3 regions of the Lactiplantibacillus sp. DA1 genome follow, and region 1 is predicted to be linked to each of the others. Evidence: predicted binding sites of a transcription regulator. Region 1 holds the regulator's gene; each other region holds the start of a gene.
What was found. The regulator HrcA, encoded in region 1, represses chaperone genes, less so after heat shock. The targets are predictions, from matches to a motif close to TTAGCACTCNNNNNNNNNGAGTGCTAA.

Region 1 (4,172 bases):
GTTTGTTGATAACACTTCGAAGACGCCATCGCCTAATTCCAAGATGGAGACATCAAACGTCCCACCACCAAGGTCATAAACTAAGATTTTTTCGTCTTTGTCGGTCTTATCCAAACCATAGGCTAAAGCTGCCGCCGTTGGTTCGTTAATAATCCGTTCGATGTTTAAACCGGCAATCTTACCAGCATCCTTAGTTGCTTGCCGTTGGGCATCATTAAAGTAAGCAGGAACAGTTACAACGGCCTTTTCAACCTTGTCACCAAGATAGTCTTCAGCAAATCCTTTGATGTATTGTAAAATCATTGCTGAAATTTGTTGTGGCGTGTAGTCTTTGCCTTCAATGTTAACCTTGTAACCCGCTTCACCCATGTGGCGCTTAATTGAAGCAACGGTATTAGGGTTAGTGATTGCTTGCCGCTTGGCAACTTCACCAACTTGAGTTTCGCCATCTTTGAATGCCACAACTGAAGGAACCGTCCGGCCACCTTCAGGAGTGGTGATAATCTTAGGTTCATTACCTTCAAGAACCGCTACCGCAGAGTTAGTAGTTCCGAGGTCAATCCCGATAATTTTATTACTTGCCATAAATTAACAAACCTCTTTTTAATTAGTATTTTTATTGATTAATTACTGTGCCACAACGACCATGGCTGGACGGAGTGTCCGGTCTTTCAATAGGTAACCCCGTTGTAAGACTTGCACCACCGTATCGGCCGGATGATCATCATCAACTGGCACGGTCTGAACAGCTTGGTGAATATTTGGATCAAACTTTTCACCCGCAGCGGCGACTTCAGTGACCCCATGCTTCTTCAAAGCGTCTTGCAAATGGCCATAGACCATTTCAACACCCTTCTTCAATTGCTGAGCCGCTTCATCATCCGCTTGCGTTGCTAAGGCCCGTTCTAAGTTATCTAATACGGGTAAAACATCCTTAGCCAACGCTTGACCATCATATTTCAGCAACGCCGCTTGCGCTTTCTTATTGCGGTTTTGCATATTGACGATCTCGGCTTGTGCTCGCAACAGCTGATCGTCCTTTTCATCTAACTGCGTCTTAAGGTCAGCAATTTGTTGCGCTTGTGGATCCACCTGCGTTGTTTCTTCGGGTTGGCCCGCTGCGCTGGTTGCCGCCTGAGTTGCTTCACTGGCAGTTGAAGTTGCCTTTGAATCAGCTGTCGACGCCTGTGAATTAGTCGGCGCCGTATGCGTTGATTTTTTTGCCAATGTTTTCATCTCCCTGTCCGTCACTCGTCAAAGTACCGGTAATAATCTAGTAATTTACGGGCGAGTTCACGTTGGAACGCACCCATCAGCCCAATCATCCGTGAATACGGCATGGCGGTCGGTCCAAGTAGGGCAATCACACCCTGCCCGTGTTGATCGACATCGTAAGTAGCGGTAATCAAACTGTAGTTCTTCAACAAATCGTTGGTAATCTCATTACCGATACGAACCTGAATCTGTTGACCAGGTGGACCAATCACATTAGCTAATCGATCGGTTTGATCAAGTAACGAGTACAATGACTGTAATTCTTTCGGGCTCTGTTGTTCAGTATAGTTAAACAAATTTAACTTACCACCAACATAGAAACGCTCAGAAGCTGCCTTGGACAACACACTGCCAAAAATATCCAAGAAGCCGTCTGGATCTTGCAAATACTGTGCAAGTTTTAACGGAATCTCATGCGTTAATTGACGGAGGACGTCTTGTAACGGCAGGCCAACCAATTGATCGTCAATGAAACGAACGACTGGCTCCAGCTCATCACCGGTAATGTCACTAGGAATGGTGAACGTTTGATTTTCAACGTCACCATTATTTGTAACCAGAATCGCCATAACTTGATGATTGCCCAACGGTACGAGCCGAAAGCCACTGAGACGACTGTCTTTGAGTTCTGGACGCAACGTGAAGGTCGTATAGCTTGTCAATTGGGACAAAATATCAGCCGACTGGGCAACAATTTCGTCAATCTTATGGAACTCGCCACCTAACGAATGTTGAATTACTTTTAAGTCTTTGCCGTCAACCTTTTCGGGCTTCAGAATATGATCGACATAGTACCGGTACCCTTTAATTGATGGAATTCGACCTGATGACAAATGCGTTTTGACGATCAATCCCAAATCCTCTAGCCGGGCCATTTCATTACGAATGGTCGCCGAACTGACCTTGATTGGCAGCTCTTGAACTAGCGATTTGGACCCAACTGGGTTACCGCCCTCGGTATAGTCACGGACAATGGCCTTTAAAATTAGGCTTTGTCGTTCAGTTAACGTGATCATCACCTCTTTTTAGCACTTAACTTAATGGAGTGCTAACACAATTACTAATATAACAACCACCCCGATGAAAGTCAAGGAAAGACAAAGTATTTCTGGAAAAGAATGCTTGAATTATCAGTATGGTAAGCACCACCATGACGGGTCTTTAACGACCCCAATCAACAATTAGCACTCCTTACTTACGAGTGCTAATATACACCCACATCAATGACATTGCAAGCACGATGCCTAGCAATAACACCTCGCCATCAGCGGCAATCCATATCGTAATCGCCAACATGGATTTAATACCCAGGATGTAATTGATTACCCACCAAAAAGTCCGAGACAAAACTAATTATGCCCAGTTTCTTTTTCCAGAAACTGAGCATAATTTTTCTATCAATATTGTCGAGATGGGGGCCATTAACAACCGCATACACCTCTTACTACTTATCGTTCCGCTTTATTAATAGCATGATCGATAACTTCATTATCAAACTGTTCCTGAAGATAAGCCTCATTGTCGATCGGTAAGTGCACGTGAAAATCAGCAAAATGTTGAACCTTCAACGTAGCTTGTTCCACTTCGAATCCAAGCAAATGACCACCCAACTGATGATCCTTGCTTAGAAAATGTAAGTGAAAGCCACCGACCGTAGCCCCTTGGAACAAGTGTGGCGCATAGTAGCCAATAATCGTTCCAGCGACATCTTCCCCAGTAAACTCGGGTTGCGTCGCTGTTGCTGCAACCAACGTCTTATAAGGCGGTTCTTGCCGTGGGGCGACTCGCGTCTTAATATGTGCAAAAGTGCCATCGACCCGAATGGCCGCAAACACATTCGTTAAGCGATAATCTTGAACAACCTGCTGTTCAAAATCAGCCTGCTTGATTGTTGCCAAGTTAGCGCTGATGTCAGGTTTTTCAAAGTGTACCGATGCAAACGGTAACGTTTCATCAGGCTTGATTTCACGAATCTGGCCGTCTTCACGTGCCTGATAAGCGTGACCATCAACAATGATCACTTCACCGTTAAGACCATCTAGCGTCCCAATTCCAGTATCACCATGTGTTAAAAGTTCCCGGGCCGTGATGGTTCCATCAAATAGACCGGGCACGAGTAATCCTAACGTGCCGTGTTGAAAAATTGTTGTTGTATCCATTCGTTATGCCTCCAAACTATCTGATTGTTTAGCAACTTGTATCCGGGGTACCACCTGAAATGGGTGCATGGCATAGTAATCTCGGGTAGCCTGTTCATCACGTTTTAATTGGGCGACCAACTCATCGGCACCCGCAAATTTAATTTCACCGCGCATTCGATGACTCCAACGAACCGTTAACTGTTGGCCGTAAAGATCACCGTGGGAATCTAATAAATAAATTTCAACCGTAATTGGACGATGATCGCCGAACGTGACGTTGCGCCCCACTGATGCCATCCCCATGACCCATTGTGAGCCAATCTGCACCATTGTGGCATAAATACCAATTCCGGGCACCCGCGTATTGGATCCGTGGGCAACGTTGGCGGTCGGGAAGCCCAGCGTACGGCCCCGTGCTTCACCATGGACCACTTCACCGCTAGTTTCATATTGATAACCAAGTAACCGGTTGGCCGTATCAATTTCCCCAGCGTCCAACGCATGGCGAATGCGCGTCGAACTGATCTTTTCAGCATCCAATTCGGCCTTGGGAACTTCAATAATTTCAAATCGATTGCGACCATATTCGTTCAACCGTTGCATGTTGGCAATTTCGGCCGGTCCGTAAGTGTAATCAAACCCGGCCACTACTGTTTGCGCGTGCAAACCAACGATCAACTGGTCAACAAAGGTTTGCGGTGGCATGGCACCCACCGCCGCATCAAAATGGAGGACGTACAAGATTTCAACACCAAG
Region 2 (4,172 bases), on a different contig from region 1:
AAGTGCCGCCGCGTACAATTGATACATTAAAGCGGCCGCTGAAAGTGTGATTAAGACAGTCGTAATCTGTTCAGTACCATAAGCCACCGATGATAGCGCATCTGACGACAGCAGCGCCAGTGCCTTGAACTTGGTGAGTGCCTGCCCACCCTCGTCCATGGTTTTTAACGGTTTTCCAATAACTAACCGTTTTAAATAACGCCACATGATAATAACTCCTTTATATCCAAAATAATTATCCCAAGTAAACTGAATCAAAATAGATTCTACTACTTTAAATTAATAAATACTACCAGTTGAACTACTGGGTACTTCATTGCACCCACATTTTGCGTTAACGACTAATCCTACCGCTCTGATATGGATAAATCAATACCTTTATTCTAGTCGATTCACACCCTAACAGCACTAAAAAAGCACTTACTCAGCTGAGTAAGTGCTTAATGTTACGATTTGTTTACATCATACCGCCCATACCTGGGTTTGGTGCAGCTGGAGCAGCTGGGGCGTTTTCATCTGGTTTTTCAGCAACAACGGCTTCAGTCGTTAAGAGTAAGGCTGAAACAGAAGCAGCATTTTGTAAAGCAGAACGCGTTACCTTAGTTGGGTCCACGATACCAGCTTCAATCATGTCAACCCATTCATCAGTTGCGGCGTTGAAACCAACACCTGGCTTTTGTTCCTTCATCTTTTCAACGATAACAGAGCCTTCCAAACCAGCATTTTCAGCGATTTGGCGAACTGGTTCTTCCAAAGCACGCTTAACAATGTTGATCCCAGTTTGAACGTCACCAGTTTCCTTCAATGCGGCAACATCTTTGATAACGTTAATCAAAGCAGTACCACCACCGGCAACAAAGCCTTCTTCAACGGCGGCCCGAGTTGCGTTCAAAGCATCTTCAATCCGGTATTTACGTTCCTTCAATTCAGTTTCAGTAGCGGCACCGACACGAACAACGGCAACCCCACCAGCTAATTTAGCTAAACGTTCTTGTAACTTTTCTTTGTCAAAGTCAGAAGTTGTTTCGCTGATTTGGTTACGGATAAATTCAACCCGTTCTGAGATAGCATCTTTGGCACCAGCGCCTTCAACAATGGTGGTGTTATCCTTAGTAACCGTAACTTTGTTGGCTTGACCTAATTGATCGATGGTCGTGTCCTTCAATTCAAGGCCAAGGTCGTCAGTGATAACCGTCCCGCCAGTTAAGATGGCGATATCTTGTAATTGTTCCTTACGCCGATCACCAAAACCGGGTGCCTTAACGGCGACAACGTTAAACGTCCCACGCATCTTGTTCAAGACCAAGGTTGGTAAAGCTTCACCAGAAATGTCATCAGCAATGATCAACAATGGCTTGCCTTGTTCAACGATAGATTGTAATAGTGGTAAGATATCTTGAATGTTTGAAATCTTCTTATCAGTAATTAAGATATATGGATTGTCGAGATCCGCTTCCATCTTATCATTATCAGTAACCATGTATTGTGATAAGTAGCCGCGGTCGAATTGCATCCCTTCAACAACGTCTAAACTCGTATCAACACCACGTGATTCTTCAATCGTGATCACACCATCATGACCAACTTTTTCCATGGCTTCGGCAATCAGCTTACCAGTTTCTTCACTTGCTGAAGATACAGAAGCGATTTGTGCAATATCTTCTTGCGTCTTAACTTCGTGTGCCATAGCATGTAATGAGTCAACCGCCGTCTTAGTAGCTTCTTCAATCCCACGACGAATACCAACAGGGTTAGCACCGGCCGTAACGTTCTTCATACCTTCATTAACAATCGATTGCGTTAAGACCGTTGCAGTAGTCGTCCCGTCACCAGCGATATCATTAGTCTTTGAAGCAACTTCAGAAACTAACTTAGCACCCATGTTTTCAAAATGATCGTCTAATTCGATCGCCTTAGCAATCGTTACACCATCATTAGTAATGGTTGGTGAACCATATGATTGTTCCAAAACAACGTTGCGACCCTTAGGACCTAACGTTGACTTAACTGTGTCAGCTAATTGATCGACACCTTTTAGCATCGCTGAACGTGCATCTTCAGAGAACTTTAATTCTTTAGCCATTATCTCTATTCACCTCATGAATTTAATTTATTTTAAGTTGCGCAATTTAAATGGATTAGTCTTCGATTGCAACGATATCTTTTTCGTGCAATACCAAGTACTTAGCACCTTGATACTTGACTTCGGTACCGGCATACTTATCGAATAATACTTGATCGCCGACCTTCACGCTGGGGTCAACTTTTGTCCCGTTATCTAAAACACGACCGTCATTGACGGCAACAACCTTCCCGCTTTGAGGCTTTTCCTTGGCGTTATTGGCAATGACAATCCCACCAATTGTTTGTTCTTCTTCTTCTTGTTGTTGCAAGATAACGCGATCTCCTAATGGTTTTAACACGTGAATCCCTCCATTTATTCTTTTTTAGCACTCCTTAGTTCCAAGTGCTAATTACATTGTCAACTATATCATTTTAATTCAAGATTGCAAGTAATTTGTCAATTATTAGTCAAAGAATGTCAAATCGACTATAATGAAATTTACAGTTATCGCTATGCAACTTAAATTAAACTTTTAAAAGGACGTGAGTTGATGGTCAATCGCCGCCAATCAATCTTTATTCTCATTATTTACTTTATTATTTATGCCCTACCAAGCGTTCTAGTTACCGCTTTTCATCAACTTGGTTCTCAAGTATTCGTTATTCAAACCGTTGATTACTTGGTCGGTGCCGTCCTGCTCATTTGGTTAACTAGCCGAATGAAAACTAAAAATGTGATTGAAAAGCATCCTAGTAATTGGATCAAAACCATTCTTTGGGGATTGATCGGACTCGGGCTCGTCATCGTCGGCCAATTGATTATTCTAAAAATCACTGCCTTGTTAGGCCAGTCAACTGCTTCAACCAATACCACCACACTCCTGACAGTTGGCCAGCAATACCCAGCCTTTTTCCTAGCCATCATTATCGGCGCTCCAATCATGGAAGAAATCGTCTTTCGCAAAGTTATCTTCGGTAATCTGAGCGCGGTCACTGGTAAGATTGGAGCTGCCTTAATTGCGAGTGTGTTATTTAGCTTCGCACATGCGGACGGTCACTTCATTCTGTATGCGTTTGTCGGCCTCTTATTCTGTTGGCTATACCAGCATACCGGTCGCATTCAAACTTCTATGACTGCCCACATCCTAATGAATGCATCGGTCGTATTACCAACATTGCTTGGATTGTTGCATTAATCAAGCCTAGTATGTCTCAATAACTGTAGCCGTCACTAAACACTTGTTTCACATAAAAAATTGACACAAAAAGGTGCCCTAGGACTGATTCCCAGGGCACCTTTCACTATCAATTTCTAGAACTAAGGCAATACCTTAGTCTTGAGCCTCATTCTGATCGTCATGACCAGATTCACCCAATTGCTGACCGTAATGCTCAATAAAGTAGATCAACGTTTGCAATTCATTAGTCAAGTCAACGTTTTGAACCCGGACTGTTTCTGGAACCGAAATTCGTAACGGCGTGAAGTTCATAATTCCCTTCACGTTAGCATCAACCAAATCATCCGTAATTTCCTGAACAACCGTCGTTGGAACTGTTAAAATTGCAATTTCAATCTGTTGTTCGATCAATTGCTTCTTCAACTCAGTCATTGGGTACACTGGCACCCCACTTTGAACCGTATTGGCAATCGCCTCGTTCACATCAAAGGCCGCTGAAATTCGAACATTACTATTTTTGTGAAAATTGAAGTTTAATAAAGCGTGACCTAAATTCCCGACCCCAATCAAGGCAACGTTCGTTAAGGTATCTTGGTTCAAAATTTTTTTAAAAAATGCAAGCAACGTTTCAACATCGTATCCATACCCTCGTTTACCGAGCGCCCCAAAATACGAAAAGTCTCGCCGAATCGTTGCTGAATCTACTTTAACCGCCTCGGACAACTCGGTTGATGATACCCGCTTCTTATCTGCATCTAGTAAGATATTCAAGTAGCGGTAATAAATTGGTAACCGTTTTGCCGTTGCCCGTGGAATTTTTGTTTCTGCCATTCGGACGCGTCCTCCTATATAAAAGTTTGTGAATTTGCTGACACTATTCTAGCATAACCTACAACTTTGTGAAATAATAATTACTTATTATTCCAAATA
Region 3 (4,172 bases), on a different contig from region 1:
ACCAGTCGGACCCACAAATAGGAAACTTCCAATCGGTTGATCACCCTCTGAAAAGCCCGCGCGATTACGTCGAATTGCCTTTGCCACCATTTCGACCGCTTCATCCTGACCAATTACCTTACTTTTTAGACGCTTATCAAGACTTTTTAAGCGTTCAATATCATTAGCACCCATATCAGCAACTGGTATCCCAGTTAAGCGCTCAACTGACTGTGCTACGTCATCAATCGTGGCAATAACTTTCTCTTTTTGATCCGTTTTTTTAATCTTTTGTTTGGTATCTTCAATAGATTTCTTAATATCAGCAGCCTTGGTAAAGTTCTCCTCTTTAACAGCGTTTTCTTTGGCTGCTTCTAATTTTTTAACGCGTTGATCCAATGTCTCAACATCAGTTTGTGAATTCCGAGCTGCTAAGTGAGCCGCAGTCATGTCGATTAAATCAATAGCCTTATCCGGTAAAGTTCGCTGTGGAATGTATTGAATCGAATAGTCTACGGCTGCCTTTAAAACATCATCTGGCAATACAACATGATGATGTTTTTCATACAACTTTTTAACTCCTTGTAAGATACGTAACGTATCTGAAGCTGTTGGTTCATTAATAACAACGTCATTGAAGCGCCGTGCTAAAGCCGCATTCTTCAAGATCGTATTACGATATTCATCTTGAGTCGTCGCACCAATCACAGTCAATTCTCCCCGCGATAAGGCCGGTTTAATAATATCAGCCAGCCCTTTGCCACCATCCTCACCACCGGTAGCACCCGCACCAATGATCTGGTGAATCTCATCAAAGAATAAAATGATATTGCCAGCTGCTCTAACTTCTTTTATTAATTGTTTAATATTTCCTTCAAAAGAGCCACGGTATTGAGTACCTGCTTCCAAAGAAGACAAGTCAATTGAATAGATTTCTTTATCTTGAATCGTTTCTGGAACTTTGCCGGCCACAATTGCTTGTGCTAACCCTTCCACAACCGCAGTCTTTCCTACACCTGCATCACCAACTAGAATCGGGTTATTCTTCGTTCTACGACTTAAAATTTCAGCCGTTTCTTGAATTTCATTCTCACGCCCAATCACCGGATCTAACAAACCATCACGAGCTTGCTCCGTCAAATTGGTACCTAATTTTTCTAAAATACCACCCTTTTTGACAGCTTGTTGCCCATCTTTAGATACTTCAATGGTTTTATTGCTTTGCGGTAATTTACCAGTTGCTCTATATTGAGCAAATTCATCAGGCGTCAGCGATTGGCCATTAACTAGATACCGAGCATGCGCCGAATTCGAATTATCCATGCGCTGAAACAATTGATTAAAAACATCATCCATATCATTGTTGAAAAAAGGATCATTTCCGTAGAAATTTGCCATATTACAACACCCCCATAAAATTCACGAGTACAAATCATGTCTTAACAACTACAATAATCTTTCCAGATTACAAACAAATCGTATCACGATTTTTATACACCGTTAAGTGAAGTGCTCAGCGACCTAATTAACTACGCTTGAACTAAAACAAAAGAGAAACCAATCCCATAAAATGAGTTGATTTCTCCACAAGGTTCCCTATTTAATAGCCCTTGATACATAATTTGAACCACCAGTTGTTTCCTAAACCAATTTCGGTTTAAGTGGCTGTCATTTTAAGTGCTGTGATGTGTTGTTATCAGAAAAGATAGCTGTTACTTTAACTCAAATGACAGATTAAACAATTACCAATTTCTTATTCCGACAATAAGCCCTCGAATATCACACTACGTAACGCCGGTCTCCCGACTGCAAATTCACTTCAATGACTTGATCGAGTTGAATAAGGTGACGATTACCAGTAATTGCCAGAAATGCAATTGCTTTTGGTACCACCGCGGTAACATAACCAATCATTTCAGTTATCTGTCCATTCGTTTTATGAAAACGTAATAGCACTCGGCACTTTTTATCATGAGCTTGTTGTAATTTACAATAATTATTCTCAATACTCAAATTAAAGTCTCCCATTCAAGGAATTTAGATCTGTTCATTTAGTTAATCTATGTGTTGGATATTATTATTGTTGACGGCGTAGTCCACATCAAGGAGTCAGTCATTCGGTGAAGACCAAATAACTAGTATTCATATTCAGCTCAACCATATTAAGCACTGTTGGCCAATAATCAAAAATCGTTCTCTAAATATCCCTTGCCTACGAAAACTTTAAAGTTTAACAAAGAAGCAAGCCACAACAAGTTCATGAAACACTCAGCCTTCTAAGAGCAACTGGCATGCACATACATGCGCATGTGTACAGTATACTATATGCTAGTTACATCTAAGTAACCGTTTTACGACTAAAAAACAAGGCTCCAGCACTTTAAGATGCTTTTTTAACGTTTTAAGACAGTTCACTAGTCATTCTGATTCCAAACCTAACCCTTCATAAAATTCAATCTGTAAATAATCCGTTATTTTTTCACTGATGCTTAAGTAAAGCAGCCATAACATGACGACAAAAACACCGGTCACGGCAGAATTTACTCCACTGGTCCCGGTGCCAACGACTTATTATAATGAACAAGTCAATTTTACTTCATCCATTATATTTAACGTTGCTCTTATTTTCTGAGTAATTTGGCATGCTTGACATCTTCAATCGTCTTAGTTCCTGCTAACTGCATATCGACTAGTAGTTCTTCATTAAGGTGACTTACGACGGAAGCAACACCTTGCGCACCACCTAATGCTAAACCATAAATAACGGGCCGAGCTAGTGCAACTAAGTCTGCACCATTCGCCAATGCTTTAAAGACGTGGGAACCACGCCGAACACCGCTATCAAAAATGATTGGTACGCGTCCGCTTACGGCTTGCGCAATAGCATGTAGAACATCGAAGGAAGCAGGGCCACCGTTTAATTGACGGCCACCGTGGTTGGAAACATAGATTCCTTGGGCGCCAGCTCCGATTGCTAATAAAGCATCTTCTGGTGACTGAATCCCCTTCACGATAACTGGTAAATTTGTATATTCTGTAATACGCCGAACATCAGCCAGACTGATTTTTTGAGCCGCAGCAGCATAAATTTCCATGATTCCTTTCCCCTTACCATCCCCTTCGCTAAACTTAGTCAAGTTAGCCATTGGAATAGGAAACTGAAAATTATTAATAATATCTGCTTCACGATAACCGTCAACCGTTGCGTCAACGGTCAAAATGATAGCCTTAGCACCAGCTTTCACTGCTTCATCAAGCAAACTTTGATTAAAATCCCAATCCTTACTCATATATAACTGGAAGAATTGTGGTGCGCCTTTACCAGCCGCAGCGGTGTCCGCAATTGACGTTGAAGAATAGGTACTCTGAGCCATAAGTGCGCCCACTTGCGCCATACCTTCAGCGGTTGCTGCTTCACCACGAGCATGGGCTAGTCCTTGAGCAGCCGCTGGAGCCATCATAATAGGCGTTTTGAGATCTATACCAAATACTTGCGTTTGAGTACTTGGTTTTTCCATATCCGTCAACGCCCTAGGTACAATTTGAACATGGTTAAAAGCTGCTGTGTTCTGCTTTAAAGTCCATTCGTCTTCCGAGCCACCACTAATGTAGCCAAAGCCACCAGTCGGAATAATTTTTTTAGCAGCTGCTTCCAATGATGGTAGATTTAAGATTGCCAACTTTTGTTCACGATCACTCTGTTCATAGCCATTAATAACTGTCATAATATCAGTCTCCTTTTCATAATTCCTTTATAATTCACCTAATAATTGACTAAGTGCTGGTTGATCTGTTTCATCAATCCCATATCGCTCACGATACTTAGCAATCGTATCTGCATCAAAACTGGCTGGATCTACTGGAACAAAACTAGTATCAATTGGGTCAACATTTTTAATCTTGGCATCAATCACAATTGGCAATTGATTTCCCGCTTGCTGTAATTGTGTGATTTTTTGAAAGGCAGCATTAAGCTCCTTAAGGCTAGTTACTTTGAACCCAATTGCACCCATATTTTCGGCCATCTTAGCCCAATCAGCCCCAATTAAGTCAATTCCATAAGGTGCTTGGTTGGCTAATAATTTTTCATGTTGGATGAAGCCCAATACTTTATTTTCCAAAACAACATTAATAACGGGCAAATGATATTTAACCTCAGTTAATAAGTCAGGCATCACCATTGCATAACCGCC

Region 2: groES (co-chaperone GroES) is a predicted target of HrcA. The motif match lies at 2,448-2,474, and genes of this name have one in related genera.
Region 3: RXV91_RS09645 (ATP-dependent Clp protease ATP-binding subunit) is a predicted target of HrcA. The motif match lies at 1,469-1,495, and genes of this name have one in related genera.

What each region holds. Positions count from the first base shown of each region.
Region 1 covers NZ_JAWHTQ010000002.1:305,871-310,042, forward strand. Annotated here, with positions in the region: gene dnaK (molecular chaperone DnaK) at 1-585, opposite strand, end outside; gene grpE (nucleotide exchange factor GrpE) at 628-1,227, opposite strand; gene hrcA (heat-inducible transcriptional repressor HrcA) at 1,248-2,291, opposite strand; gene budA (acetolactate decarboxylase) at 2,724-3,434, opposite strand; gene ribF (riboflavin biosynthesis protein RibF) at 3,438-4,172, opposite strand, start outside.
Region 2 covers NZ_JAWHTQ010000001.1:438,297-442,468, forward strand. Annotated here, with positions in the region: gene RXV91_RS02055 (APC family permease) at 1-207, opposite strand, end outside; gene groL (chaperonin GroEL) at 458-2,083, opposite strand; gene groES (co-chaperone GroES) at 2,139-2,423, opposite strand; gene RXV91_RS02070 (type II CAAX endopeptidase family protein) at 2,616-3,260, shown strand; gene RXV91_RS02075 (redox-sensing transcriptional repressor Rex) at 3,396-4,073, opposite strand.
Region 3 covers NZ_JAWHTQ010000005.1:230,575-234,746, forward strand. Annotated here, with positions in the region: gene RXV91_RS09645 (ATP-dependent Clp protease ATP-binding subunit) at 1-1,377, opposite strand, end outside; gene RXV91_RS09650 (hypothetical protein) at 1,759-2,007, opposite strand; gene RXV91_RS09655 (lactate oxidase) at 2,601-3,704, opposite strand; gene spxB (pyruvate oxidase) at 3,732-4,172, opposite strand, start outside.